2 linked regions of the Solitalea lacus genome follow. Each later gene encodes a partner of the first gene's protein in a complex. Links are inferred from orthologs where the notes say so. Each region holds a gene or a part of one and is shown in the gene's direction. Other genes may lie near its edges. The genes, in order: L2B55_RS16610 and accD.

The links.
Region 2: the proteins of L2B55_RS16610 (region 1) and accD are in contact, whole or in part, in a solved structure (PDB 8UXZ), measured with the Escherichia coli proteins. The link is inferred for Solitalea lacus from one-to-one orthologs.

The regions. Positions count from the first base shown.
Region 1 is NZ_CP091740.1:3,846,643-3,864,455, forward strand. The notes cover bases 8,296-11,200. They hold L2B55_RS16610 (acetyl-CoA carboxylase carboxyltransferase subunit alpha), read left to right. Parts: upstream 8,296-9,222; coding sequence 9,223-10,179; downstream 10,180-11,200. Other genes in these bases: L2B55_RS16600 (Riean_0653 family protein), read right to left, coding at 8,296-8,336; L2B55_RS16605 (hypothetical protein), read left to right, coding at 8,662-9,048; L2B55_RS16615 (LysM peptidoglycan-binding domain-containing protein), read right to left, coding at 10,249-10,620; L2B55_RS16620 (BON domain-containing protein), read right to left, coding at 10,635-11,129. In the rest of the region: L2B55_RS16580 (protein O-mannosyl-transferase family), read left to right, coding at 1-765; L2B55_RS16585 (glycosyltransferase family 117 protein), read left to right, coding at 879-4,034; L2B55_RS18945 (hypothetical protein), read right to left, coding at 4,552-4,683; L2B55_RS16590 (T9SS type A sorting domain-containing protein), read right to left, coding at 4,710-6,824; L2B55_RS16595 (hypothetical protein), read right to left, coding at 6,787-7,785; more of L2B55_RS16600, read right to left, coding at 7,836-8,295; L2B55_RS16625 (hypothetical protein), read left to right, coding at 11,370-11,810; L2B55_RS16630 (Fic family protein), read right to left, coding at 11,924-13,036; L2B55_RS16635 (RagB/SusD family nutrient uptake outer membrane protein), read right to left, coding at 13,434-14,792; L2B55_RS16640 (hypothetical protein), read right to left, coding at 14,816-15,409; L2B55_RS16650 (ISAon1 family transposase N-terminal region protein), read right to left, coding at 16,684-17,049; L2B55_RS16655 (hypothetical protein), read right to left, coding at 17,080-17,235; L2B55_RS16670 (PfkB family carbohydrate kinase), read left to right, coding at 17,783-17,813. UniProt on the Escherichia coli protein: Component of the acetyl coenzyme A carboxylase (ACC) complex. First, biotin carboxylase catalyzes the carboxylation of biotin on its carrier protein (BCCP) and then the CO(2) group is transferred by the carboxyltransferase to acetyl-CoA to form malonyl-CoA.
Region 2 is NZ_CP091740.1:2,971,484-2,980,180, forward strand. Bases 1-2,857 are described here. They hold accD (acetyl-CoA carboxylase, carboxyltransferase subunit beta), read left to right. Parts: upstream 1-934; coding sequence 935-1,780; downstream 1,781-2,857. Other genes in these bases: fbaA (class II fructose-bisphosphate aldolase), read right to left, coding at 1-662; L2B55_RS12875 (transposase), read right to left, coding at 2,050-2,857. In the rest of the region: more of L2B55_RS12875, read right to left, coding at 2,858-3,384; L2B55_RS12880 (cysteine desulfurase family protein), read right to left, coding at 3,594-4,739; glmM (phosphoglucosamine mutase), read right to left, coding at 4,853-6,232; L2B55_RS12890 (class I SAM-dependent methyltransferase), read left to right, coding at 6,428-7,171; L2B55_RS12895 (phosphatase PAP2 family protein), read left to right, coding at 7,171-7,746; L2B55_RS12900 (ZIP family metal transporter), read left to right, coding at 7,733-8,473; L2B55_RS12905 (MarR family winged helix-turn-helix transcriptional regulator), read right to left, coding at 8,572-8,697.

The DNA.
Region 1 (17,813 bases):
GATGAAGGAAAGATCGAAAACCAGATGGTGTGGAGTTTACCAGAGGTGCCACTTATGAAAAATCAACTCCTCATGCTAAACATTATTGCTAATAACATCAATGATCGTCCTATCTATTTTCATCAATTTTTAGGTTCGGAGGAATTCTGTGGTATCGATGCTTATTTCCAAAAGGAAGGATTGGTATACCGGGTTGTTCCTATAAAAGATGATGGTTCGGTACATGGCATTGCCGAAAAAGGACGGGTTAACACCAATGTGTTATATGACAATTTGATGAACAAATATGAATGGGGCAACATTAACAATAAGACTACTTATATCGACCCAACTTTTGCAAGAAATGCCGGCTGGTACAGAGACACATACAATACACTTGCAAAAGCACTATTGAAAGAAAGCAAACTGGAGGATTGTGAAAAAGTTCTAGATAAAATGGAGCAAATTTTACCAATTACCAATACCGGAATTGGATTAATGCAATTCACCCGTTTAGATACTTCGGGACTTTATTACAATTGCAAAGCCATTAAGAAAGCTAATGCAATCGTACAGGATACTAGTGAGTACATCAGTAAAGAATTAAATCACTTGTATGCCATCAAACCAAAATACAGCCAGTCAACTGTAAACGAAGTGCAGACCGGCTTATACTTATTGCAATCATTGGCAGAACAGGCAAAAGCATTTAATCAAATTGAACTAAGCCGAAAGATAGAGATTAGGCTAAGCGAGTTTATCGAGAAATTTGAAATAACAACATGAGTTTTGGGCCGCAAAAAAATTGCGGCTCATTTATTTTTACTTAGGCCCAAAATATTTTCTAAATTCGGCGGTTTGAATTTGATATAGAATAAACCAGAAGTCGAACATATATTATGACGAATTACACTAGGTTAAACAACCTCTTGGGATGGGTTACCTTCCTTATTGCAACTACTGTTTACACATTAACTCTTGAACCTACCGGCAGTTTTTGGGACTGCGGAGAATTCATTTCATCAGCCTACCGCCTACAGGTATGTCACCAACCGGGTGCACCTTTGTTTCTAATGATCTCCAAAGTGCTTTCGTTATTTGCTGGTGACAGAACTCAAATTGCCTGGTGGACAAACTTTGGCTCCGCCCTTTCAAGTGGGGCAACCATTATGTTTTTGTTTTGGAGCGTAACACACCTTGCTAAAAAATTATTGGTAAAAAATGGTGACTCTGTTAATGGCTCGCAAACCTTTGCTATTATGGGAGCTGGTTTGGTTGGCGCATTGGCTTATACTTTTTCTGATACGTTTTGGTTTTCGGCTGTTGAGTCGGAGGTTTACGCCTTGTCGTCATTATGTACCGCAATTGTATTTTGGGCCATTTTAAAATGGGAGAACGAAGCTAACGAAAAATATGCAGATCGTTGGTTGGTTTTCATTGCCTATTTAATGGGCTTATCAATTGGAGTGCACTTATTAAACTTATTAACAATCCCTGCTTTAGGTTTAGTGTATTACTTCAAAAAGCATAAAGCAACCACCAAGGGCGCTATTATTACCTTCCTTATTTCATGTGTAATTTTGGTATTCGTTCAGTACGGCTTAATTCCTGGAACAATTGCCTTTGCAGCCAAATTTGACTTATTCTTTGTAAACACTTTAGGAATGAGCTTTGGCAGTGGAGTAGCTGTGTTTGGAGCTATTTTCATAGCATTATTAGTAAGCTTATTGCTTTACAGTATTAATCAAAGCAAAAACCTTCTATATGCTTCTGCTGTATTACTTGGCATAATGCTAATTTTCGGATGGGGAGTTTTAGCAGGTATATTGTACTTTATTATTGTTGGCTTTGTTTTATTTTATTGGAAACCGGCAATCAATCATTACGTATTAAATGTTTCTGTTTTATGCACAATGTTTATCATGATTGGTTACGCCTCTTTTGCAATGATTGTAATCAGAGCAAAAGCCAACCCAAATCTGAATAACAACGATCCTTCAAATGCATATAGCTTCTTAAGCTACCTTAACCGTGAACAATACGGTGATCGTCCTTTAGGCTTCGGCCCGTATTACAATTCAGAAATGAGCGGTCAGGAAAAAGGTGAAATGCAATACCGTAAAGGAGCAACTAAATACGAAGAAATCGGACCTAAACCTGTTGCACAATATTCTAAAAAAATCCCTTTCCCTCGTATTTACAGTGATGACCCTAACCACGTTCAGTTCTACAAAAGCTGGCTGGGCATTACAGGAGAGCCAACCTATGCAGATAACCTTGGTTTCTTTATTGGCTACCAGGTGAACTATATGTATTTCCGTTACTTCATGTGGAACTTTGCAGGACGTCAGAATGATGTGCAAGGAGCAGGTGCTGTCCATGAAGGCAACTGGATCAGCGGCATTAAACCATTAGATGCCGTTCGTTTGGGCAATCAGGATAACTTACCAAATAGCATTACCGAAAATAAGGCTTACAACCGCTTATATTTCTTACCGCTTATTTTAGGCTTAATTGGTTTATTCTTCCAGTATAAACGTAATCTTAAAGATTTCACAGTGGTGTTCTTGCTATTCTTCATGACAGGTTTAGCAATTGTACTTTACCTTAACCAGACTCCATTGCAGCCTCGGGAGCGAGACTATGCTTATGTAGGATCGTTTTATGCATTTGCAATTTGGATTGGTTTAGGCGTGTTGGCTATTTATGAGTTTTTAGGCAAAAGGATAAACATGATGGCATCAGCAGGAGTTGCAACCGTGCTATGCTTAGTGGCAGTACCATATGTAATGGCAAAAGAGGAATGGGATGACCACGATCGCTCTAACCGTTACACCTCGAGAGACTTAGCAGCTAACTATCTTAACAGTTGTGAGCCAAACGCGATCATCTTTACTTATGGCGATAACGACACCTATCCACTTTGGTATTGCCAGGAGGTCGAAAATATTCGACCGGATGTGCGTATTGTTAACCTAAGCTTATTAGGTACCGACTGGTATGGCCGTCAGATGAAGGAAAAAATGAATGAATCTGCGCCAGTTAAAATTTCTTTGCCGAACGAAAAGTTTGCCGCAGGTATTCGCGACTATACACCGTTGTTTGAGCAAAACATTCAGGGAAATTCAGAGCTGAAGGAAGTGGTTGACTTTATTGCCAGCGACAGCCAAGATGCTAAAGCACAAACTCAAGGTGGAGAGTTGATTAATTATCTTCCTACCAAAAACTTTAAAATTACGGTTGATAAAAACGCTGTATTAAAGAATAAAGTGGTAGATGCTGCAGAGGAGGCTAAAATTGTTCCTAGTATAAACTGGACGATTGCATCAAACGGTTTATATAAAAATGATTTATTAGCACTCGATATTATTGCTAACAACCTTTGGGAGCGTCCTATCTATTTTGCAATTACCGTTCCTGATCGCAATTTCTATGGATTGCAGAAATACTTCCAAAATGAAGGCTTTGCTTACCGCTTGGTTCCGATGCTGAGCGACTCAACCGATGCCATTTTAGGTCGTGAGGGCAGTATTAACACCAAAGTATTGTACAACAATGTGCACAATAAATTTAAATGGGATAATTATAATGATGGTAAGATCTATGTTGATCCTGAAAGTTCACGCATGACTACCACTTGCAAAAGTACCTTCAATATTTTAGCCCAAGCATTATACAACGAAGGCAAAGTTGATTCATGTGTAAAAACATTGGATAAAATGGCAGCCTCTATTCCATTCATCAGCAACCAGGTGGGTTACAACCTGATTCCTGAATTGATGTGTGCCGACTTATATTACAAATGCAAGGCTCCTCAAAAAGCAAACAAGCAAATTGAAGTACTGAACGGCTTTATCATTAATCAGCTAGATTATTACCATTCCTTAGGCATGCCGCGCATGAACCGCTTTGGGGAAGAAATCAATTTAGGATTAAGCTTAATCAGTGAGCTTGCCAACATGGCTAGCCAAAACAAGCAAACCGCAGTAGCCAACAAACTACACGCAGAACTTAAAACATTGGAAAGCAAGTTTGGAGCAGTGCTTCAGCAATAAATTACTTTTATAGTAAACAAGAAAACTCCTGATTTAACCGCTCAGGAGTTTTCTTGTTTTAATTCTTTCAAATTGCCTTCATTATACACATAACTTTCCTCTCTAAATGAAACTTCCCTTTTCATCATAGCAATATACCCATACCGAATGCAGAATGCATTCGATGAAATGAAAAATCACTTTAGATTACAGGAAACTTTGCAAGAATGGATCTTAACTTAGTTCTACCCAGAAAACGCACGCTCAGTTCCTTGTAAATCACTTTTGAATTTAGATACATTGCCCTTGCCTCCTTCTTTTATCGAGCCGTAATAGTTTAAAGCAGAGTATAGTCTTCACTACCCGGCCACCAGTATGGAGCCTTCCAGCTTTATATTCAGCTGAGCCATAGACATCAATAGCTCACGCAGGGTTTGCAGCGTATTGATATCCTTCTCAAACTCGTCGATATTTAAAGCGAGCAAACTCGGGATATTGTTTGGTATATTCAAATGCTTTGGTCACAAAAGCGAACGACTTATCCCTCATTTTGGGCTGTTAGCGGGCTTTCGCCAATTTTTAGCTCCAGCAAATGCGGAATTACCTGTAAGGTGTCTTTAATAGCTGTTAAATCAGCCGGATCGATGTTTAATGATCCGTTGTTTTCCATGTTATTTGTTTTAATGGTTTTTCGGGTTAATGTTGAACAAGAATTTGTTTGTTTACGGTATTCTTACCGTCTTTAATGATTAGATAATAAATATCGTTTGGTAAATCGGCAATGGTGATGGTTACGTTTTCTCCTTTTGATTTGGCTTTCTTTAGTTCCCGCATGTTTTTATCATAAAGCTTAATATCATAATCCATTGCAGTTTTAGTTGTATTGCTCGTCTCGGTATTAGATTGAAGTCCTACCTCCAGTATAACAGTAAAAGAGTTATCTGCAGGATTGGGAGCTATAGTAATTGACTCTGAGGTAGGCGATTGCATTGCATAAGCAATAAGACAATCTCCATCTGCCACAAACGTAAAATCACGTGAAGAAGATCCGCAAGCATTGGTGGTAGTTAACCTGTAAGTGGCCATTCCGTTTTGAGGCTTTACATACACCTCGTAATCTTTAGTAGTACCTGGTACCAAGCCAATACCGGTAGTAGCCGTACTTGGGTATTTGCTTACCAATTCCCAATTATAATTGGTAGCCACCTGGTCGTTTAGGGCTATCACACCACTATAGAAACCAGGAAACATATAACTTTTCAGGCAAAACTGGCTTTGATTTTCATCAATATAGGCCGAAAAGCCTTCTGTTGTATAGGTTCCCGATAATGTTAAAATTGTAGGAGCTCCTACAGTGATATTTTTTGAAAAAGTACCATTTCCACAATGACTATTTACAGAAACTGTAACAGTTGAGATAGTTGAATTGGGCACATTTTTTACGACCTGAATACTTGAAGTTCCTTGACCTGACACAATCTTTAACTCTGTACCAACGGTCCATATATATTGTACTGCTGTGCCTGCATTTGATGAAGCTGTTAATGTGACAGGTGTTGAATCTATGCAAGTAGCGGATGTGCTTATATTTACATCGTAAACTGAACCATTGGGTATTAGACCTGGTTTACCCTTGATTTCTGTTTCGAACCAACCGGCATTATTCGAAGTTATTGAAACGTGAGGCTCATTTATAGGAGGAGCATATACCCGGTCAAATGGAGAAAGCCCTTCGCATGCAAGGTTAATATTTTTAAAGTTATAAGAAAGATTGAAACTTGGCAGTCTTATATCTGCAGCACTCACTGAAGGCATAAAAGTAGCATTTACATTATGCCGATACTCCTTCTTTCTCATCCAGCCAAAAGCGATGGCAGCCCAAAACCTAACTTTACCGTCATACTCGCTAAATGTATCTTCAAAATAACCGCCAGGAGCTGCATCATAACTATTATTATTTGCGGCAGGTTGCGTATATAATATTTTAACTTTAGGCTGACCTATAACTTTTCTTAATAACCACCCATCAGTTAACATATTTAACGATTCACATCTATTTGTTTTTGCAGAAGCATAACAATTCCAATTCAACTTCTTATTGGAGGATATTAGCTTATTCATACTAAAATGTACCATTTCCCCGCATGGAGCAAGGAGAGTATTTGAAAGAGCGTCGTTACTTCCATTGATAATTGCAATTTTTCTACATATAGTTGGATATTCCCCAACTGCAGTTAAATTAGATTTAAAAATGTTTCTAAAATTATCTGGAGCCGGCGTTTCTGAATTTGCAATAGAGTGATGTACCAACATTTGTCGAGCGGCATTGGTTCTGTGTAAACCATTTTTTGCATTTGAAAAAATATCTCCTATTAATCCTTTCTGCAAAAAATAATCTACCATTTGCTGTAATCCAATTGGCACATTAGCGCCTTGTTGTGGCCCGTCAAAAGAAATGTACAAACGGGTGTGATGTCCTATATTGTTTTTCTCACAATAGGCTAATGCATACTGTGCCACTAACGACCCATAACTTGGTCCAATTACGACAAAATCATCCTGTAAAGTATTTTGATATTGAGAATATAACGTTTGGAGCAATTGAACCACAGCTAATGCATTTTTCTCAATTAAATCTCCACCATCTTCATAGTCATAGATAATAATATCATAACCATCGTTTCGAAGCTTATCACCTAAAAACAATTCTGTACCGTTGGGAAATCTTACTTTTTTGTTAATATATTCATCCCATATTCTCTGATGTGTTCTTTCATTCTCTTTCTTTTTTTTTCTTTGGATCAAATCCATCTAAAAATATAATCGGTTTAGTTATTCTTTTAGGGGTGCAATTTGCAGCAGCATAATAAATATATGCTGTGCCGGTAGCCTGCGTGGTTGCTGCGCCTCCATATTGGCTGGCATTAAATGGCAAACCAGTTATATTTATTTTATCATAGCCATTACAAGGGGTTATATTAGGGCGACCTGTACGTATATTTATTCCTGCTATTGCTTTTAACACTGACCCTCCAACTAAATTTATGTTCATCTTGATGATTTTCGAACCGGTTGTAGCATAGTTTATCTGTACACTGCTATTAAGGGCAAGTGAGCGATAACCGGCTCCATCATCAAAGTCGATACTCACATTATTGATATTTAAGGATTGATTGGTAAGAAAAAACCTTGAATCAAGCGTAAATGTATGTATTCCTATTTCCCATTCCGCCTCTGCCTCTCCTAAAGGACTGGCTATTAATGTTATATTACTGTTATAAGGAGATACTGTACGGTTTGCAACATCATACAATTGACCGTTTTGAATATAAAACAAGTTATTAATGACTGAATTAGTATCAATACTGTTATAATTATAATACAGTATACCAATGGGGTGAGTAGTTGAAGGATATAAACTTAATAAATCGGCATCTAATTGTTCAGGTGTTTTCCAGCCTGAAGTATTATAAGCTGAAGAATACAATTCATAATAGGCCTGATGGAAATGGTCTATATCCGAAGTATCTGAACCAAGAACACCTGTAAATCTTTCAAGACCTGCTAAATTAAATACTCGGTCATATAATATTCCTGTAGGAACTTTGCTTTTATCTATGGGTAAAAGTATGTTGGCTGTTTCCTGTAAATAAGTGCTTTCACTTACATCGGAAAAAGGACTGATTTGACCATATGTATAAGAATAACTGCAAAAAAAATAAAACACAGCGATCAATACCGAAACATTCGGTAAACGTTTAAATAAATTCATAAGTTTAGTAGATTAAGGTAGCGTGGTAGGAGATCGATTAGTATTAATTATTAATAAGGTTTGTACTTCACATCAAAATAACCCTCCGTTACATTAGCTGTAATATTTCCATCAACCATTTTTGCTTTAAATGAAAATACGCCTGATATTTTTTGGTGTACAGTATCCAATTTATAAATAGAAACAGTGCCAATATTTACATTGTCTGTTTTATATTCATTGTCACCAATTTTTATAGACCCTACATTATTAGAAGGGGATAATGTCAGTGGATAATCTTTAGCAGTAGTTAAATCTGAAATAAAAAAACCTACAATTTTTATATTGCTTGGAGAATTATAACCATCAATATAGAATATTCTTCTCCCGGAATAAATATAGCTGTGGGCCTCAACAGGATTAAATTTAAAATCGTCAGAAAACGGATTCCACTTTTGTCCATTTACCTTACATCCAAATTCTTTTTCACGAGTTCCATCAAAATCCTTACATGCGTAAAAAAAAATGATAAGTACTACTAGCCATACAATTTTATTAAAGTTGTTTTTCATAAAGACGAATGTTTTTATTAAGATTAAATAGGGAATAATAGATGTTTTTTAATCAAACAATATGAATATAATTCATATATGAATCAAGACTTTATCAAAGAAAATTAATTTAGATATTGATGAGACACAAATAAATACTGTGAAAACAAAAGCATAAGAAGTTTTTATTTTTATATTTACCCTGCGAATTTGGGTTATTTTTAAACCGCAAAATCATCTACATCTAACACATTAATTACCTACAGACAACAATTGCCAATAAATTGTTACCTGAAAACAATATATCTACACAATATCAGTTTAATATTTTGAGAAATCTTTCTTTATGAAAACATATCGAATTTGGGCCGTAATAATCCTTATTTCATTGATCGGTCAATTAGTCTTTGCCGTTTCGCCTAGGCAAAGTCGTAAAAATGTGATAATCATGTCACCACCCAAGCGTGATCGTTTTTATATTTCAGACTCGCTTTATGTTAAAATCACCGGTGAACGACTCAATAAAAAACAAGCTCAGCAACTCTCTGACGAACTCAAAAAACAGAAAGGAGTACTAAATGTTAACCTTAACTATGAATTAGCTACTGCCAGCATTCTTTTTGACGCAAAAACCATCAGCTCGGGCAGGTTAACAGATGTGATCAACTCATTTCAGAGCGCAAAAGGCGGAGCAAAATTCAGAGCAATAATCATTAACGATTCAAGCAACTAATAATAAGGTACTTAAAAAACAAATTGAATCATATAGCATTGGCTATATTCGAAATTAAAAATGTTTCTTACTTTTACCCCTCATTTTAAACTATTGTGAGGCTGGTTTAAAGCGCTTTCCTATCGTGTATTCCATAAATAGAATTGGCTCACATTAAAAAGACTTAAACAATTGATGAAACCAACTTTTGATTTCGAAAAGCCGATCACCATTTTAATGGAAGAGTTAGAAAAGGTGAAAATGGCTCAGGAAAAAACCAAGGTAGACTTTTCGGCAACTATTCGTGAAATTGAAGCTAAAATTGATCAAACACAACAAGACGTGTATAAAAAATTAACCGGCTGGCAAAAAGTACAGATGTCGCGTCATCCAGAGCGTCCACAAACGCTTGACTACATTGCGATGATGTGTGAAGACTTTATCGAACTTCATGGCGACCGTACCGTTAAAGATGACAAAGCCATCGTTGGTGGATTTGCTACTATTGATGGCAAACCGGTAATGATTATTGGTCATCAGAAAGGGAAAAACACTAAAGAGCGTCAATTCCGAAACTTTGGTATGGCTAACCCTGAGGGTTACCGCAAGGCTTTACGCTTAATGAGATTAGCTGAAAAGTTCAATGTACCGGTGGTTACCTTAATTGATACAATGGGAGCTTACCCGGGCTTGGAAGCTGAAGAGCGTGGACAAGGTGAAGCCATTGCTCGCAACCTTCTGGAAATGTCGGTACTGAAAGTTCCGGTTCTGTGCTTTATTGTTGGTGAAGGAGCTTCTGGTGGTGCGTTAGGAATTGGTATTGGCGATAAGGTGTACATGCTTGAATATTCGTGGTATTCGGTTATCTCTCCAGAGTCTTGTTCATCTATTTTATGGAGAAGCTGGGATCATAAAGAAAAAGCTGCTGATGCACTTAAACTTACTGCCGAAGACATGTTTAAAAACAAACTGATCGATGGTATTGTAAAAGAACCGTTGGGTGGTGCGCAAAATGATCCTGCACAAATGGCTGAAACATTGAAGCAACGAATTTTAACTGATCTCAACGAATTAGGCAAAAAGAAAATTGAGACAGTAATATCAGAACGTATCAACAAATTCTCTTCAATGGGAGTTGTAAACGAGCACTAAAATCAAAGTAAAATAATATAAGCAACAATGCCTTCTGAATTAATTCGGAAGGCATTGTTGTTTTTAAGCCTATTGAGGGATTTTAAGTACCTGACCCGGATGTATTAAGTCCGGATTAGATATTTGATCCCTATTGGCTTCAAAAATATCCTTCCAGCTTATTCCACTATATTTAGCAGCTATTTTACTTAGGCTATCGCCCGCTTGTACAGTATAAGTGGTACTTGCGCCGACTGCAACTCCAATATTTAGCACCATATCAGCTGATCGCATTTCAGGGTCCAACTTCTCGTAAACAGCCCAAATCTGCTGTTTAACAGCATCAGCCGGAGCAGTGCCGGTTAAGTATAAAACATTGTTTTGTTCTTGCACCGATAGATCGTTCACTCCATTAGCGCGGGCAAAATCTATCACTTCCCGATATTTATCTTGTAAGGCCATAATGGTAGTGTTATTTATTTAACGATTTTAAGTTGATTGATTACTTTTTTAGGCTTGGCCTCATTGGCAGCTTGCATAACTTTCATCAAATCATCCTTTTTCACTTCTCCCGTTAATGTAACCTCACCGTTCATAATGGCCAAAGTAACTCCAGAAATCCCTTTCTGCTTTAATGCTTCTTCAATGGTAGTTCTTAATACTGCATCAGGGTTTATTTCAACAGGAGGAGCTACAATCTTCACGGAAGTATTGTTCACTACCGACTTTACCCCCTTTACAGATTTAACAGAAGCCTCAATGGCGCTTCGGCTGGCTTCATCTCCCAGTTCCCCGGAAATGGTAACTACACCTTTCTCTACGGTTGCGCTAACTCCTGGGCCGTAAGAAGCAATTTGCTTATCAACTTCTGTAGAAATTTCGGAATCTTTTGGGCCACATGAATACATTATTGTGGCCATCATCACCAGTAAAAGTACTGATGACAACCAATTCATTTTTTTTGAGAGCATACGTTTTTAGATTTAAGTTATTTCAATCTAGCAAGAATTTCAGACATTTTCCACTCTAACCCACTATTTATCATTTTAAAATATAAACTAATAATAATCAAACACTTACCAACAGTTAAATTCAATATTTTTTGCCATTTTTCTTACTTTTTTTGAAACTCAATTAAATGAAAGGCGTATAAAGCTGTATCCAGATTCTGACGGTCAGGATCTGATTATTAAACAATTACGACTCTTTCAATGAAAAAAATTTACCACACACTCCTGCTTTTGATTGGCCTTACTGTTGCCGTAGCATGCAAAAAAGATGAAACTGTAAAATTGATTGACACAACGAAGCTTACCACCTATTTATGGAAAGGTGAAGAACTTCCGGTTGTTAACAGCAGTTATTTCATTAAATACGATGTTTCGTATGATTTTTCGGTGGATGCCAGTGGCCGCCAGATTTGCAGAAAATCAGTTACTCAGGGATTAACCAAGTATGATTATTATGGAACATGGATACTTGAAGATAACAAAGTAAAAATTACCGAATCATCCTCTATTCCTGATAATAAGATTTTCAGCGAAGTAATCAACATTATTGAATTAAACGATCATCAGTTTGTATTTAAGCGAGAAGCTAGCCAAAGCAACAGCAATACAAACGAGAAAGTTTACAAAGCTACTAGTAAATAGGTTAGTTATATGAAGAAGGGAAACCGGGTTCGAAAGAACTCGGTTTTTTTGTTTATATCTGGCCAACCCCAGACTGCACTTGAAAATCAAATAAGGAAGGCGGAAATGGGTGGTTATTCCAAATTAAAGTTTACTAATTCGTAGTTGACGTTTCGTCCTCCTTCAACTGTTTGTTGCAATACACCTTTTTCTACTAGATCTTTTATATCCCGTAAAGCGGTATCATTAGAGGTTTTGGTGATTTTGGCCCATTTTGAAGTTTGTAGTTTTCCCTCAAAACCTTCAAAGAGTTTATTAAGCATTAAGCGTTGGCGTTCATTGAAGGGTGTATGTTCATGTAGTTTCCAAAACTCAACTTTGCGCAATATTTTTTGTACGGTGTGCTCTGTGGCTAAAATTGCATTTTTGAGGCAGTGCAAGAACCATTCTAACCATTCAGTTATATCGCCTGAACTGTGCTGCACTTTTTGTAATACTTCATAATAACGTTTACGTTCAGCCAACATTTGACTCGACATACTGTAATAACGTTCTCCACTTCCTTCTGCTCCGGAAAGAAGCATATCGGTTAAAGCTCTTCCTATTCTACCGTTTCCGTCATCAAAAGGATGAATAATGACAAACCAAAAGTGTGCGATAGCAGCTTTCAACACTAAGTCAAGGCTGTTTTCGTTGTTAAACCAATCCAAAAACTTGTCCATTTCCGTCTTTACTAACTCGGGCTTTACGGCTTCGTAATGTACTTTTTCTTTGCCCATTGCACCTGAAACCACTTGCATTTCGCCCGTTCTGTATTGCCCCACTTCAATCTTGTAAGGTCCGCTATATCCTGTAGGGAAAAGTGCTGCGTGCCAACCAAACAATCGTTTTTCAGTTAATGGCATATTGTAATGCTGGGTAGCATCGAGCATCATTTCCACTATTCCTTCTATATGGCGACTGCTTGGAACAAGTCCTGCTGTGTTGATGCCCAAACGCCTTGCAATAGACGAACGCACCTGATTATAATTCAGCATTTCCCCCTCTATTTCCGATGATTTTACTACATCTAATGTTAAGGCAGTAAGTGTAGCTTCTTCTTTGGCAGAAAAACCTAAGGTGTTCATTTGCCCAATTATTTTGCCCTGCATCAGGCGGACATTTCCAAAAACGGCATTTATGACTTTGTCTTGCCAGGTAAAAGCTGTCCAGTTTTTATACTCGTAGATGTATTTTGCCATTGCCATAACTATTCTGCGGTAAACATATGAATTATTCACCGCAAATTTGCGGTGAATAATTCATTTTTTCACCGCAAGAAAAAATTATTGAGGATCATTGAGATCTGAAGTTGAAAAAATTAACACCTCAGTATTGACAGGATATCTTTGTTTTTAGTTGCTTTACAGGCTTCTGAACTATCCAACAGTTTCACTTTCCTTTATTACTTCATCAACTTACATGACATCAAAAAAAAGAGTCGACCTTTGATTAAAAAGAGTCGACTCTAGAATCTATACAGCAAACAAGATTACTGGTTGTGCTCTATAAAAACCATCTGGTTACTTACCGTTTAAATTTGGTTGGTTTAACTGATTAATGATTCATTTGCCTAACTAATCCGTTTGCACCGGCAGGACTATCCTACCGCTCATTTTGGGGCATACCCGTGGCGGCAAGGATGTAGTCCGGTATGGGAAATACATACCGCTTATCATTTGGCGGCAAGGTGTAGGCTAGGCCATCCATCGTACGCTTTAGTGTTATGGCAAAACGGGCCTCTTGATTCAACCTGCGCAAATCCATCCAGCGCAGTCCCCGGAAGAGCAATTGCTTTCTTCGTTCCGCTAGCACCAGCTCCACTACGTTGTCTGGATCGGTTGCTGTAAGGGGAACGAAGGTGCCTTTCTTGTACCGATTCACCAACAGCGTATTCAAATCAGTGACGGCTTCATGGGCTTTTCCCTTTCGGGCATAGCATTCGGCACGGATCAACAGCTGTTCATCGGTAGCAAGGCCTGTAAACAAACTCAAGGAGCCTGAGTACATGCCTTTAAATGCTACCGAGCCATCGCTGTTAACTATGAAGAAAGCCGTTCGTCGGATATCATTCGCCGCATAGGATTTATACAAAAGGGAATCCACCTTCCCTCTTGCCCGCTCCCAGCTTCCGTAGCGGCCACAGGTAGCCTGTAAAATCACTTCTGCATTTAACTTAGGAACAGGAAAGGTAGCGGCCCGATTAATCGAGTTATAATCCAACAGCACCCCATGCAGTTTCAGGGATTCATCTGCGTACTGCAGGGCCTTATCGTAATCACCCATCACGAGGGCCACTCGGGCTAAGAGTGCATAGGCGGCCACTTTTGAGGGCCTGTAGGGCGTGCGGAATTGGGCAGGCAGGAGTCGAAGTGCCTCCTGTAAGTCGGTAAGAATCTGCGCATAGGTTTGCTCCAGGGTAGCCCGGACCGATCGTTCATTCAGGTCTGAATTTAAGCGCAGCGGAATCCCCAAATCCGTTGGGGCAGTAGGGCCATACGGGCCTGCAAAGAGCTGAGCCAGGTGAAAAAAAGCGGTGGCCCGGTAAAACAAGGCCATGCCTTTAACCTGATTGTACGCTTCCTGCGTGGAATTGCTCACCGCTACCGCCTGAAGGCCATCCAACACCACATTGGTATAGAAAACCTTTTCATAGAAACTATTCCATTCGGCCACCACCGGTGCGCCGTCCCAGACCTGGCCCTGCCAAAGAAAGGCATTCTTTTCAGGTACCCCATTGAGGGCATGGAAGTCGGCTGCATGGAGGTAATAATCACCACTGGCCACTTCTGCGATGCCGGAATAATGAACGCCAAAGACCAGCACATTATCCAAAAGGGCCTGAAAATCCGACAAGGTGGTGGGTACGACCTGGCTTTTATCCGGTTTCTTGTCAATAATTTCTTTGGTGCAGCTGCACAGCAAGAGGCTGATCAGCACCATTATTTTTACTGTATGTTTCATGATTCGTTGCTTAGCTATTTTCATTAAAAGGTTGCATTGATACCGATCGCGATCGTTCGGGCAGCCGGCAAGAGGGGACTTTCCGGATCGGTTCCCTTCTGGTTCGCCGTCCATAACAAGCCCAGGTTATTGGCGTACAGGTACAGCCGGAGCTGTTGCAGGGGTAAAACCGTCCAGTTCTTTTTACTCAGCTCGCAGGAGAGCGTCAAATCCTGCAGGCGAATATGATCGGCCTTGGCCACCAAGGATTGCGCTCCGCCATAAAAAGCGTCCCGGTTGGGGTTGGCTGGGTAGACCAGAGAGGGAACGTTGGTGATTCGCTCATCGCCCGGTTTCTGCCAGCGCTGGGCGTAATCCTTATTGCCGTTCCAGGTGCTGAACAGGGTGCTGTAGTTCACCGAAGGCTGGTGAAAGTAATACCCCAGGCGAAAAGCCAGCCCAGCCGACAGGGAGATATTCTTCCAGGAAAAGGTATTGCGGATACTGCCGAAAAAAGGCGGCCGTGCCGGGCCGTGGTAGATCAACTGCTTGGGCGCAACGCTCAATAAGGCCGCATAGTCTTTACTCACCGTGCCATCGGGCAGATACCCTTGCGGGTCACCCGTTGCAGGGTCCAACCCTGCCCAGCGGTAAGCTAAGATATTGAAGTGTTCCCCTAAAGATTTTTTACCAATCGATCCTATCTAAAGTATGAGCATAACTATCTCAACTAGATATGGTTTTCATGCACTCTTAATACACCTATCCATGCTTCATACCATCCTACCGGTATCGCGCTTTCATTCTGCAATCTGTTCCCTACTTTCCAGAAGCTTAGCAAATGAAAGACTGAAAAAAGATTACTGCAATTGACATTTAAGACTTTTTGTAATAAAATATAGAAGTTAATATACGGATCAATCCCAAAACCTGTGGAGCAACCCTTTCTTAAGCAAATAATTTAGTAAGCCTGAAAAGGAAAAAAGGTACATCCTTTACACCCCTGAATTGACTCCGGAAGGCTTTAATTTTAGCATTGAACGATTCGGCCGAAGCGTTGGTGCTGCGGTTGTCAAAGTAGTTCAGGATCCGTTCGTAATGGAGCTGTATGGTTTTGGACAGGGTATTAAACGTTTTAAAGCCGGCCTTTTCTACCTGGTCCTACCATTGGGCCAAGCGTGTTAAGGCCAGGGATTTAGATGAGGAGTGGTTGTAAATCCAGGAGAGCTTTTGAGCCAATGCATAAGCCTGTCCCAGATCTGGATATAGCTCAAAGAGGAGACTTGCCCGTTTTTCTTGTTCCTGGCTCCAGTTCACCTGGGCTTTATACAGCAGGTGGCGGCTGCGGGCCAGCAATTGCTTGAGCGTATCCCCGTTGGCATAGATCTTCGGATGATATTCTGCTTGGGTTTTTCGGGCCTTTTCCAAGGCCTTGTTTTCCGCCTCTATGGCCTTCCAGCGATGCTGGATGCGAATTTCCTGCAAGGCCTCTCCCCCCAGTTGTTGCACATGAAAACGATCGATCACCTGTTTGGCATAGGGAAAACAATGTTTGACAATAAGGTTCATGCTTCCTGCCAGGTCCATGGTTACTTCTTTTACTTCGTTCCGTAACCGTTTGGGAAGCCGCTTGAGCAGGGGAATAATCCCATCGGACTGTGTGCCCTTGACGATGGCCACAACGGTCCCTTTTTTGCCCCTGGCGTCTTTATTTGTAATGATGGTATAGAGTTCCCCTAAGGACAACGAAGTTTCGTCAATGGAAAGATAAGGTCCCATGTTTTGGGGAAACAAAAGTCCTTTTTCGATATCGTTGCCCGCTTTCCAGGAGTTAAAATTACTTAAGCGGTTCCGGTAGCTGCGATGAAGTTTCTTGCCATTCACGCCATAGAAACCGGCGATGGTTTGCAGGCTATGCGCCTGTGTATCGGCTGAATGCTTTTAAAAAAGCCGCAAAACCCTTGGTAATGCGGGTGCCTTGGGCCACTAAATCCCAATTGCGGTAAACGACTTTGCCGGTATCCTCGTTCATCCAGCGGCGGCGGGTAATGTGGAGGTACACCTGAAAACCACGAATGGGAAAATCCTGCAGGGTGATGGGCTCAAAAAAGCCTTTGGAGTGCAATTTGTTTGCCGCATACTCTTCAGGGGTCTTGTTTACTTCCTTTAAATAGATATGGATAGCGGCGTCTTTTTTCTCCACCTCGGTTAATTCAAAATATTCCTCAATGGATTCAGGAAGGATCAGTGGGATCAGGGCTTTATAGGACTCGTGCATGGTGTTTTTAGGATGCACAAAAATGAACTTTTATTCCCTACTCCACAACTTTTGTACTTGATCCTTTACTTCCTTTAAATAGATATGGATAGCGGCGTCTTTTTTCTCCACCTCGGTTAATTCAAAATATTCCTCAATGGATTCAGGAAGGATCAGTGGGATCAGGGCTTTATAGGACTCGTGCATGGTGTTTTTAGGATGCACAAAAATGAACTTTTATTCCCTACTCCACAACTTTTGTACTTGATCCTAATATACCATCAAGGCTAGATTCAGGAAAACCTACGATTTGGCTAAACAAAAAATCCCGACCAGTAAACTGATCGGGATTTTTTGCTCCTGAGGCTGGGCTCGAACCAGCGACCCTCTGATTAACAGTCAGATGCTCTAACCAGCTGAGCTACTCAGGAGTTTGTGAGAAGTGGGAGTCGTCCCTTTTTACATTACAAAACTACTTTTTGTAATGGCTCCTGAGGCTGGGCTCGAACCAGCGACCCTCTGATTAACAGTCAGATGCTCTAACCGGCTGAGCTACTCAGGAGTGTGAGTATTTTTAAAATCCCAATAAGTATCGGGACCGGTAATTTCTATCTTTTCATTAAGGCCAAAACTAACATTTTCAACCTTATTTCCCCTTATTTTCAGATGGCGTTCCATCGATTTGGGAGTGCAATATTCGGGATTTAGAATTAATTATGCAATATTTGCAGTGAAAAATTTTAAAAAAAATTAAATGAGTTTATTGGCCGTTGGAACCGTGGCTT
Region 2 (8,697 bases), 880 kb from region 1 along the record:
GCTGCAATAGTAAAGCGGTGGCTGATTTTACTTAACTCGGTATAAGCGTAATCAACTTCTTCAGGTTGAGTATATAATTTTGAGCTATCCACATCAGAGTTGTCAACACCATCTTCTTCACCACCTGTAACTCCAAGTTCAATCTCTAAAGTCATACCCATTTTGCTCATACGCTCAAGGTAAGTTTTGCAGATTTCAATATTCTCATGCAATGGCTCTTCTGACAAGTCAATCATGTGCGACGAGAATAAAGGTTTGCCATGCTGAGCATAAAACTTTTCGCCTGCTTCTAGCATACCATCAATCCAAGTCAATAATTTTTTAGCAGCATGGTCTGTATGAAGAATAACAGAAACTCCATACATTTCAGCCAGTAAGTGTACGTGTTGTGCAGCAGAAACAGCACCGGCAATACAGGCCTGCAGATTATCATTATTTAATGATTTACCAGCATAAAACTGAGCACCACCATTTGAAAGCTGAATAATAACCGGAGAGTTAACCGCTTTAGCAGCTTCCATTACCGCATTAATAGTATTGGTTCCAATAGTATTCACAGCTGGTAATGCAAATTGATGTTGCTTTGCTAATTCGAATAATTCCTGCACTGCATCTCCGTGCAAAACGCCCTTTGAAATAGCTGTTTGAGTCTGATCTGACATACGAGATTAGTTTTAATAGAAGATTTTTTAAATTGAGTGGCTAAATATAGTTATTAAAACCGTTTTTCAATCGATTTTTTACGAATTTGACAATTACTAACCATTGGTAGTGAGAACCTAAGATTAAATTAAGAACTATATGCCGACGAGTTACAGATTTTTACTATTTTGCAGCCCTTTTTATTGTAGCTATACACCGGATTAGTTTCCATTGTTTAACTTTATATAAAAAACTGATTAACAACTAAAACAAACACATTACATAACAAATCATGAGTTGGTTTAAACGTGCAAAAGAAGGTATCACAACCAAAACCGAAGAAAAAAAGGAAACCCCGGATGGTCTTTGGAATAAATGTCCTTCTTGCAAAAAAGTTTTGCATAATTCAGAGCAGGTAGAAAACAAGTATGTTTGCCACCATTGCGGCTACCACATCCGTATAGGCTCTAAAGAATATTTTGAGATTTTATTTGATGATAACCAGTTTACTGAGTTATTCTCCAACCTTACTTCCGGTGACCCGTTACACTTTGTAGACAGTAAGAAATACACTGATCGAATTATTGAAACCATGGCCAAAACTGGCCTAAAAGACGCGATTCGTGCCGGTGTTGGTAAAATTGAAGGACAAGACTTGGTTATTGCTTGTATGGACTTTGATTTTATCGGCGGTTCAATGGGTTCAGTTGTGGGAGAAAAAATAGCCCGCTCTATCGATTACTCATTAAAGAACAAAATTCCATTCCTGATGATTTCTAAATCAGGTGGGGCCCGTATGATGGAGGCTGCTTTCTCGTTAATGCAAATGGCCAAAACATCAGCTAAACTGGCATTATTAGCTGAAGCTAAAATCCCTTATATTTCGTTATTAACGGATCCTACTACAGGTGGCGTTACAGCCTCATATGCAATGCTGGGTGACATTAATATCTCGGAACCTGGAGCGATGATTGGCTTTGCCGGACCGCGTGTAATTAAAGAAACCATTAAAAAGGATCTTCCTAAAGGTTTTCAGAGTGCTGAATTTGTATTGGAACACGGCTTTTTAGACTTCATTGTTGACCGTCGCCAAATGAAATCCAAAATTGCTTCGTTTTTAAAAATTGTTCAGAAATAAAGTAAATACTTAAAAAAATTAACGGATGGAGGGGTTACTGCTTCATCCGTTTTTTTTAGGGACTCTTGGGAAATTCCGAAGAAAGCGGCAATCCAAATAAAATTTGGGTTGCCGCTTTCTTTCTTTGTGGCAGTTTGAGTAGGCCAGCACGACCAACTTGTGGATAACTGGGCAGGATTTGTGGAAAAGGGTCGAAATTTTGAAAAAAACGATGCAACAGGGCACACTTTGCCCTTGCGGGATTGCTTGGGCAGCTGTGGCAGGAGGTTTTAGGCGGCTAAATCGGGAGCTTGGGCCTTCTCCCGCTTAGTGACCATGCGCACGGCGTTGGCGGTCATCACCCCAAAGAACATCCAAAGGGTTTCATTAGCCTGGTTACGTGCCTTGATGCGCCGCAGATCGTAGTGATTCTTTTCCGTTCCAAAGCTACCCTCCAGCCGGGTGGAACGTTCTTTATTCAACAGGGCTCTCAGGGTTTTCTTTTCCGGCGTATCGCCTCTGCCTTTTTGCACAAAGCCGGTAGCAATCTTCCGCTCGCTCAGGTATTTTCGATTGGCATTGGTGGCATAAATCCGGTCGCCTGCAAATTGATGACAGGTACCGAACAGGCGCCCATGTAGGGCTAGCGAAGCTTCTACTCGCTTACATTCATTATAAGCCGCATAGCTGTAATGTTCAATGATATTGATCCCATCCACCTGCAGCATGTGCACTTTGGCCCCAAATTCACAGGGTTTGTTTTCCTTGCCCCGTACAATGGAACGCACAAAAGGCTTGTACAGGGACAATACCCTGTCGGGTAGTTTCTTACCGGGATTTTCCAACAAGAACCGCTGCTCCTTTAACACTTGCTCCACCAAGTCAAAGCGTTCCCGGAGCCGCCCGGCCAGTTGCAGCCTGTCGCCCATTAAGCGAAAAACATCCTTAATCAGGCCATTCAAGCGGGTGAGTAACTTGATTAACTGCTGGCAGCGACGACGTGACTTGCGCTGGCTTTTCTTACGGAGTAAATTGAAAGTCGATTGTTTGAGTTGTTGTTCATTAAAAGCGTTTTTAGCCCGCTTTAGCTTACAGGATTTCAACAAATCTTCGTATAACTCATGACTGAACAGGCAGCAATCCCACAGCAGTTTCACGCTGGTAGGGTATTTCATGTCGCTTTCATACACGGTGGCATCGCAGAACAAAACCTGCGTTTCCTTCAGCTGCGGCTTCCAATAACGAATCAGTTCTTCCTGAAACAGCTGCAGATCCAGGTGTTTGGCCACATAACTGCGGATTCTGGAGACCAGGGTGACATCCTTGATTTGTTCATTATCGGCCAGGCGCATGCCGCAAAACAACTGCATTTGCCAATTCCCGTTCAGGTGTTCAATCAACTGCTCATCACTCAGACCAGTATAGGACTTCAAAAACAACAAGGCCAACATGCCCTCTGGAGCCAGCCAGGCTTTAGCGCCACGTGCACTGCCCTTAGCCGGTAAGAGGGCTGCCAAGCGGTCCAGTGGAAGTACCTGGCGGAGTTTGCCCAAGCTGGTCGTCTGAAAAATAATTTCGCGGGGACTTTGCAGTTCGTTGACAGGAAATAAGTAGTTTTGCAGCATATTATTTTGTTGTTTCGCAAAACCAAAATAATGAAAAACCCCGATTTGGCCTCATTTGAGACTTTTTCGGGGTTATTTTTTTGAATTCAACACAATTAATAGCTGTGTTTCAGGGAATTGTAATTTTCAAAGACTCCCTTTTTATTACAAATAAAAAAGTGAATTATCTATAATGATAATCCACTTTTTAAAATATTGCTAAAAACAAATTACTTCACTGCAACTTCCACAGGAACAATCTGTTTTAATTTTTCGATTGTATAGTCGATCTCTTCTTTAGTCGTCATTTTACTGAAAGAAAAACGAATAGCCGGACGGTTTGGATCAGCTCCAATACCCGAAAGCACATGCGAACCAATGTTTGAACCTGAAGAACAAGCACTTCCACCTGAAGCCGAGATACCGTTAATATCTAAGTTAAACAACATCATATCGCCCATATCAGACTCAGGGAATGACACGTTTAATACTGTATATAAACTCTTTTCGGGGTTAGTTTCACCATTAAATTGAATGTCTGGGAAATTTTGAAGTAATTGCTCTTTCATGTACGATTTTAAATCTTGAACATGTTGAGCATGTTGCTCCATCTCATTATAAGCAATTTCCAATGCCTTAGCCAAACCTACAATGCCATAAACATTCTCAGTTCCACCACGCATGTTACGCTCTTGAGCTCCACCGTAAATTAAAGGTTTAATTTTAACATTATGGTTTACATATAAAAAGCCAACTCCTTTAGGTCCGTGCAATTTATGTGCTGCACAAGCCACAAAATGCACTTTAAGCTTGCTTAAGTCATGCACATAGTGTCCCATGGTTTGCACTGTATCACAATGGAATAATGCATTGTACTGCTCACAAAGGTTGCCAACTCGCTCAATATCCAATAAAGTACCTATTTCGTTATTGGCATGCATTAACGAAACAAAGCTTCGTTCGTTGGTTTTAAGCAATTCTTCAAGGTGGTTATAATCGACATTTCCCTTATCGTCAATGTTTACATAACTTAGCTTGATAATGCCCTTTTTCTCCAGTTCTTCAAAAGTGTGACCAACTGCATGGTGCTCAATTTTTGAAGTAATGGCGTGAGTAATACCATTATCAATAATTCCACAACGGATTGCCGTGTTATCGGCTTCGGTTCCTCCAGAAGTAAAGAAAATCTCAGCAGGTGAAGTATTCAACAATTTTGCAATAGTCTTGCGCGCCATTTCAACTGCAGAACGCACCTCGCGACCGTGTGCATGGATGGAAGAAGGGTTCCCAAATTGATTCTCCATCATGTTGAACATCACCGCCAATACTTCCTTATCAATTGGAGTAGTAGCAGCATTGTCTAAATAAACTCTCATTTTTAGGTTAAGTTAAATTAATTGGTATTGGTTCAATAAAGTGAAATGTATGAGATAAAATGTGCAAGTTACCTGGCATGTTTCATCTCAAATCCCTCATTTCACTTCATTCATTATATCATTTCTTTAAAATCTGCAATTATCTTGTTTGCCAATGCATCAGCAACCGTTTCTGAATTGCCTTCAGAATAAATACGGATAATTGGTTCAGTATTAGAACGACGCAAATGTACCCATTCCTTATCAAATTCTATACGAACTCCATCAATTGTATTTATTGGCTGCTTTTTGTATTTATCTTGAATTTTCTTCAACAAACTATCAATATCCATATCAGCCGTTAAGGTGATCTTATTTTTTGAAATATGATAGTTAGGATAAGAGTTTCTTAATACTGAAATACTTTTACCAAATTTAGCCAGGTGCGTTAAAAACAGAGCGATTCCCACCAGAGCATCTCTTCCGTAATGCAACTCAGGATAAATTACCCCTCCGTTACCTTCTCCTCCAATTACTGCATTGGTAGCTTTCATCATTTCAACCACATTAACCTCTCCTACTGCAGCGGCACTGTATTTACCACCATGCTTTTCAGTAATGTCTTGCAAAGCACGTGTCGATGAAAGGTTGGAAACTGTATTACCTTTTGTATGCTGGAGCACATAATCGGCAACAGCTACAAGGGTGTATTCTTCACCAAATAAGTTACCATCCTCACTCATAAATACAAGACGATCAACATCCGGATCAACTGAAATACCTAAACTGGCATGCTTAGCAGTAACTGTTTTAGAAAGCTCTGTTAAGTGTTCTGCCAAAGGCTCTGGATTATGGGGAAACTTACCATCAGGGGTACAATACAACTCATGAACAGTTTGTACTCCTAAGGCTTTTAACAATCTTGGAACAAAAATTCCGCCTGTTGAATTCACAGCATCAACCACCACACTGAAATTAGCTTTTTTAATAGCTTCAACATCTACCAATGGTAATGCCAAAATCATTTCAATATGTTTATCAACATAAGTACTGTCTACCTTATATGAGCCCAATGAATCAACATCAGCATATTCAACAGCGGCTTGTTCGGCAATATCCAAAACCTCCTGTCCATCAGCTGCTGAAATAAATTCACCTTTATGATTTAACAATTTTAATGCATTCCACTGCTTAGGATTGTGACTGGCTGTAAGGATAATACCACCACCGGCGTTTTCTAAAGGAACCGCAATTTCAACGGTTGGAGTGGTTGATAGATCTAGGTCAACTACATCTATTCCTAAACCTTGCAAGGTCCCCACCACCAGGTTGCGTACCATTTCGCCTGAAATACGAGCATCTCTACCAATAACAATCTTTTTGTTACCGGTTTTATTAATTACCCATTGGCCAAAAGCCGAAGTAAACTTTACTACATCAACAGGAGTAAGAGCATTACCTGGGGCGCCACCAATTGTACCCCTAATACCTGAAATAGATTTAATTAGTGTCAATGTTATTAATTTTAAATTAGAGTGAACAAAATTATAATATTAAATCAGAATAGGCAATTATGCCCTTGTAAAGATATTGCCCAGTTTTTAAATTGGATATGAAGTATTGCACGCAAACGATTGTCAAAATTTTATACAATTAAGATATTTTAATTAGCCTGAAATTGCTCATATTGGTTTTATATATTTGTTGCTATGCCTGATAAACAACAGAAGTGGTACCAGAATTGGTTCAATTCGCCTTATTATCATATACTTTATAACAAAAGAGATGAACGCGAAGCAGAACATTTAATTGACAACCTTTGCGAATATCTGACGCCCTCAATCAAGGAACGTATGCTTGATATTGGTTGTGGAAAAGGACGACACGCCATCTACCTTAATAAAAAGGGGTACGATGTAACCGGTATTGACCTTTCAGAGGAAAATATCAAGTTAGCCACTGCTCATGAAAATGCTAAATTGCATTTTTACGTTCACGATATGAGAAATTTGTTTTTCATAAACTATTTCGATGTCGTTCTTAACCTATTTACCAGTTTTGGCTTCTTTGAAAAAGACCGCGACCATCAACATGCCATTAACATGTTTGCTAAATCACTGAAAACAGGAGGTGTTCTGGTGCTTGATTTTATGAATGCTGAAAAACTTAAAAACAATTTGGTATTTAGAGAGATTCAGACGGTTGAAAACATCGAATTTCACATTCAACGTAAAATTGAAGACGGGGCAATTATCAAAAAAATAGACTTTGAAAATAAAGGCCGCCATTTTGCCTTTAAAGAAGAAGTTAAAGCTTTAATGATGACGGATTTTGAACGTTATTTTAAGAATGCAAATTTTGATATTGAAGCAACATTTGGCGACTATGACTTACGTCCATTTGACCCGTTAAAGTCAGACCGATTACTTTTCATTTGCAGAAAAACCCAATAATGCTTAATCAATTAAACACCTTTGACCAAAAAGCTTTCTTTTTCATAAATACAGGCCTTTCCAATTCTTTTTTTGATTTGTTAATGCCTTTACTGCGTAACCAATATTTTTGGACACCTGTATATGTATTCCTTATTGTTTTCTTTATCCGAGAATACAAGAAAAAAGGGCTTTATCTTATCGGTTTCCTTCTTTTAACGTTTGCAATTGCTGATTTTACAAGTGCAAGTATTATAAAAGAATATTTTCAACGCCTCCGGCCTTGTAACGATCCGGCATTAGTCGGCTTGGTAAAATTACGTCTTAATCGTTGTGGCAATGGTTTTAGCTTTGTATCATCACATGCCGCAAATCATTTTGCCATTTCCATGTTTTTAATCGGCACGTTTTACCAACGCTGGAAATGGGTTTTACCGGCAGCTTTAATTTGGGCAGCCCTTGTTTGCTTTGCTCAGGTTTATGTAGGTGTTCATTATCCGTTTGATGTAACCTGCGGAGGAATTTTAGGTTTATTAATTGGTTATGGAGTTTCTTCGCTCCGTAAAACACTTGTACCAATAGATGGAATTAATTAAAAGTTTAATATTATTTGGCAGTGCCTTTTTAGGCGGTATAGCTGTATTTTTCATTCAAAAAGGGACCACCAAACAACTTAAGCTAATACTTTCATTCAGTGGAGCTTATTTATTTGCCATTTGTGCACTTCATCTAATGCCCGAAGTATACAGCTCTCATAATCCACTTGTTGGTTTATTTGTGTTGGTAGGCTTTGCCTTTCAAATAATTTTAGAGCAATTCTCTGAGGGTGTTGAGCACGGTCACATTCATGTTCATAGCCATGAACATGGTTCTGCTTTTCCAATTGGGTTAATGATAAGCTTATGTCTACATGCTTTTCTGGAAGCCTTGCCTTTAGCAAGCTCAGAAGCTCAAAATGAATTATTATTTGGTATTGCCGTACATCATATTCCGGCAGCATTTGCACTAGGAAGTATTTTAGTTCAGAGTCATGTTAGCAAACAAACTACTATTTTAATGTTGGTATTGTTTGCCATTATGTCGCCGGCAGGATTCATATTAAGTAAGAATTTAGGACCTAATGCCTCGGGAGTACTATCACAGTATTTTGACTACATTATGGCTGTGGTGATAGGTATTTTTCTACATATCTCCACCACCATTTTATTTGAAGCTAGTGAAGACCATAAATTCAATTTCTACAAAACCATTGCTATCTTTTTAGGGGCGGGTATTTCCATAACATTGTTCTTTTTACAAGGAGCTCATGCACATAGTCATTAGGAGTGTGAATAGAGCACTAAATAATAAAGCTCATGATTTTTCTCATGAGCTTTATTATTTATAACTAAAGCAGAATTATCAATTATGAAACCTTTGGATTACCCTCTAAATTTATCCAAAAGATTATTTAGTGTTTCAAGTTCATCACTGGTAAGATTTTCATGAACATATCCTTGAATTTTGTCATTACTTAAGGTCGACAATAACTCCAAACCTTTGGGAGT